2 regions of the Rhizobium sp. AG855 genome follow, and region 2 is predicted to be linked to the other one. Evidence: riboswitches for the same ligand, from Rfam matches in the RefSeq annotation. Region 2 holds a riboswitch; the other holds the start of a gene.
The links. Region 2 has a riboswitch for cobalamin ahead of DFO46_RS13345 (aromatic ring-hydroxylating dioxygenase subunit alpha). Riboswitches for the same ligand answer to the same signal wherever they lie in the genome.

Region 1 (2,201 bases), on a different contig from region 2:
AGCGGCCTGACGTGAAGGGCTTTTCCGTGCCGGAATCGTAGACGAAGACGCGGACGGGTTCCTTGATCGTGCCGATGCGCTCCTGGATCTTTGCAAGTCCATCCTTGTAGCCGGCGACCAAGGCTTCTGCCCGATCCTCGACACCGAAGATGCGGCCGAGGTTGAGCAAGTCGACAAACATGTCGTCCATGGTCGGCTTTGCCTTGGCCATGATGTGGCTGCAGGATTCCGTCAGCTCATAGACCTTGATGCCGAAGGGGCTCAGCGTCTCGGGGGTGACTTCGCCACCGACCTTCATGCCGTAGTTCCAGCCGGCGAAGTAGAAATCGGCATCCGCCTCGAGCAGAACTTCCTTGCTGGGATATTTCGGCGAAAGCTCTGGCAGTTCCTGAACACCTTCACGCAGACTTGCGTCGAGCGTTTTCCAGCCGGAGATGCCGGTATAACCGACCATGTGGTCCTGCAACTTCAGGGCGAGCATCATTTCGGTGAGATTGACGTCGTTGGAGACAGCACGCTTCGGCGCCTCGTCGAAGGTGACATCACGGTTGCAGCTCTTGACCGTCACCGGGAAGGCGGCCGCTGCGGAGGCGACAAGAACAGCGCCGAGGATGGTGGAGATGGAGAGAAGGCGGGGCGAGATCATGGTGCTTCTTTCGAAATCAGGAACTGGCAAGGGAGAAGGAAAACTGCGAGGAGGCGGAGCCGGCGAAACGCTGGCGTGAGGCAAGCACGCCGAAGATGCCGGAGATGGCATGATCGGTAAGAACGTCGTCCGGATGGCCGAATGCCGTCATCCGACCCGACTGCATCAGAGCGACATGGGTGGCAAAATCGGCGGCGAGGTTGATGTCGTGCAGGCTGGTGACGATGGTCAACCGAAGCGTGGCCAGCAGAGCCAGGATCTCGAGCTGATGCCGGATATCGAGATGATTGGTCGGTTCGTCGAGAATGACGATCTCCGGGTTCTGGGCGAGCGCGCGCGCCACGAGAACACGTTGCTTTTCACCGCCGGACAGGGTCGAAAATTGCCGTCTTGCGAGACTGAGCAGGTCCAGATGCCCGAGCGCATGGCGGGCTTCTTCACGGTCCTGCTCCGTCCAGCCGGTGAGGCCTTCGCGCCAGGGGACGCGGCCCATGAGGACGACATCCTGCACGGTGAAGGGAAAATCGGCCGGCATTTCCTGCAGGACAACGGCGACCCGGCGCGCGACCTGGCGGGGTGTCAGATCGGCCATGTCCTGACCGTCGATCTCCACCCGGCCCTCAAGCGGTGCCACGCCGCGATAAAGGCAACGCAGAAGTGTCGTCTTGCCGGCACCATTCGGACCGACGATGGCAAGGCGGTCACCGCCTTCGATGGCGAAGGTGACGTCACGCAACAGAAAATGGGAGGACTTCGGCCCCCAGCCGAGCCCGACAGACCGCAGGGAGATCCCCTTCGTGTCACAACTCATCGACAGCTCTCCCAACCTGGAAGGCGGTCGAATGTCGCCACGTCACCCGCCGAGCGCAAGGCTCATTGCTGCAGATATCCGGCATAGTTTTCCTCCGCAGGACTTCTCCGGAGGCAAAATGGCACCGATAAACGCACGCCACAGGCGCGGTTTGCAAGCCAGATCGTATCCATCGGAACACCCCGTCCGCTACGTTTCTCATTCACTTGACGGCAGGTCTCCTGGCTCGCGAATATCTGTCGTCCATCTGCCTTCCCACGATCACTCGCAGTGGCCCGACGCTTTCGCGCCGCGAGAATGGACGGCAATCCGCTTACAGTTGCGGGGGCAGCCACGGTCTTGGTCCCTTATGGGTCTTCCGCACCGTGTTCCCTATTAATCCCCTCGGAGTCATCCGGTGGGGGAACCGTCCCCTCCTGAATAGAGCCTCTCTGACCGGACGGTCAAGCGGGATCCTTCGTCGTTCGTGCTTGATATGTAATAACATTACATACGTCAATGGGAGTATGATAGAATTTCGCATCATCAAACTGAGCTGGGCGCCGAATGTCTGCGACACTTTGCATTCGGGATTTTCCGAATGCCCGATTTTTGTTCCATCCTGATGGAACAAAGGGAACATCGAGCCGTTTAGTCGTCACAGTCTTTCCTCCCCCAACCTCCCCCGGTAGCGTCAGCGCTCCCACCTCGATCCCGCTCCGGCGGGATCTTTTTCTTGCGGCGGCGATCTTTCCCCTGCCAACG
Region 2 (2,201 bases):
CGCGATGTTCATCTTTACGCCACCGCCGACAGGCGGGCCTTGTCGCCCTGCAGACGCTCGATCATGAAGTTCGAATACCATTCGACGAACTGCATGACGCCGCCTTCGTGATCGACCGAATAGGGACCGGGCTCATAAGCTGGCGAGCGAATGCCGAAGGCATTTTCCTCGACGATCGAGCGGTCCTGGTCGTTGGTCATGGTCCAGACATGGGTGAGTTCGTCGAGGTCGTAATCGACGCCTTCAACCGCATCCTTGTGAACCAGCCAGGTGGTGGTCACAGCCGTTTCCTCGGCCGAGATCGGCAGCACGCGGAAGGAGATCGCGTGGTCGCCGAGGATATGGTTCCAGGTGGTCGGGTAATGGAAGAGCAGCATGGTGCCGATATGGCTGATCTGCACGTCGCCGGAGAGCGGCTTCTTCACCGCGCGCTTGCCCGACATGGTATAGCTTTCGGCATCCTGGATCAGCGGCATGCGGGCGACGCGGAACTGGCCTGACGGGTCCATCTTGAATTCGGAGGGCAGGCCGGCGGCCTCGCAGCGCGCCCAGTGTTCGGCGATGAAGGGGTCATCCTTGGCGCCCTGCACGCCGGTTGCCGTCGGGGCTTCCGGATAGGTGCGGCAGAGTTCCGGATGGTTGCCGGCGCAGTGGTAGCATTCGCGGTTGTTTTCCCAGACGAGCTTCCAGTTGCCCTTTTCGATGATCGTGGTCTTGTGCGCGACCTTGGCTTCCGACAGGCGATGCGGCGCCATGTAGGGTTCGATCGAGGCGCGGACGGGGGCGAAATCCGGGGCTTCATTGGCGAGGCAGATGAAGATGTAACCGGCGACGGTTTCGCAATGGACCGTCTTCAGGCCGAAATCGGCCTTGTCGAAATTCTCGCCCATCTGGCGGGCGAAGACCAGCGAGCCGTCGAGATCATAGGTCCACTGGTGATAGGGACAGACGAGCTTGGCGGATGCGCCCTTGTCCTGGGTGCAGACACGGTGGCCGCGATGGCGGCAGGTGTTGTGGAAGGCGCGGATGACCTGGTCCTTGCCGCGCACGATGACGACGGGATAATCGCCGACCTGAACGGTGAAGTAGTTGCCGGCACGCGGGATCTCGCAATCATGGCCCATGAACAGCCAGTCGCGATACCAGATCGTCTCCATGTCGAGCTTGAAGTAATCCTGATCGATATAGAAGGGCTGCTCGAGGCTGAAGCCCTCGCGGCGGTTCTTCAGCTGGCGCAATGCCTTGGTCTGCAGGTCCATGTCGTCCTCGTTTTCCTAAATCGGCAGACGAGGAGCGCAGCAGGGATCCGCCCATCGGGATGGGGCAGAACACAACTATCTCCGGCCGCCCGCCGCGACCCTGATGTATATTTCCCGAGGCTGGTTTCCGGGCTGAGGAGTGGTCCATTGACGGACCGCGCTGGCGCCTTCCCAGGGGTCACCCCAGTGGCTTTGGGCCGAAACGCATTCTCCACCACCGTTGCGGGGGCAGCGCCGGATTTCGACCGGCTTCCCGATTTCCTGCCCTCCCTAGCTGGGCAGCACCTCGAGCGTCAGATCATCTAATCACAAGGGCGAAGGCGGCGCTGCACTGCGAAACGACACGGCAGAAATCGTTTGCGACATCGACGCGTTTGCCACCACACACAGAAGAAAGGCGAATTCTCTTTATATTTCCGAAAACTGCAGCAACGGGGAAGAATTTCCGATCTCGGCAATGGCGCAAACAAGCGATCCAAGGAAGTTCCGAAGATTTGCGTTGCGGCAAGCCTCGGGAAACCTCTGTGCTGCAGAATACCGGCAAATGATGATTAACCATGCTGCGGTAAGCTCAAGACATGAAGCCGGGCACCGTCAGAGCGTTACCATGCAGAAACTGAGATATTTCGCGGCATCCAAGACCGACAAGACAGGGCTTCCCGGCAAGGCGGCGCATACCGAATTCCTGCGAACCGGACGGATCTCGCGCCATCGCGACGACTGGGTGCCGGAGCAGAAACGCTATCTGACCTATGAGGAAGTGGCCGAGCGGACCGGCAAACGGCTGGAAGCAGCCGCCGACACGACCCATACGAGGATCAATTCCTTCCATCGCTCGATCCAGTTTCCCAAGATCATCTTCCACCGCACATTGGCCGACAGCCCGCATCTGGGTTACTGTCATGTGACGGCGGCGCGGACGAACTTCGCGCACTATGCCGA

Region 1: it holds a riboswitch for cobalamin, as region 2 does, so the genes downstream of both, DFO46_RS21690 (ABC transporter ATP-binding protein) here and DFO46_RS13345 (aromatic ring-hydroxylating dioxygenase subunit alpha) in region 2, are expected to answer to the same signal.

The regions. Positions count from the first base shown of each region.
Region 1 covers NZ_RAQG01000006.1:106,032-108,232, reverse strand. The annotation lists gene DFO46_RS21695 (ABC transporter substrate-binding protein) at 1-646, opposite strand, end outside; gene DFO46_RS21690 (ABC transporter ATP-binding protein) at 663-1,457, opposite strand; cobalamin riboswitch at 1,651-1,883, opposite strand.
Region 2 covers NZ_RAQG01000003.1:2,679,686-2,681,886, forward strand. The annotation lists gene DFO46_RS13340 (hybrid-cluster NAD(P)-dependent oxidoreductase) at 1-12, opposite strand, end outside; gene DFO46_RS13345 (aromatic ring-hydroxylating dioxygenase subunit alpha) at 15-1,259, opposite strand; cobalamin riboswitch at 1,360-1,563, opposite strand; gene DFO46_RS13350 (DUF6656 family protein) at 1,867-2,201, shown strand, end outside.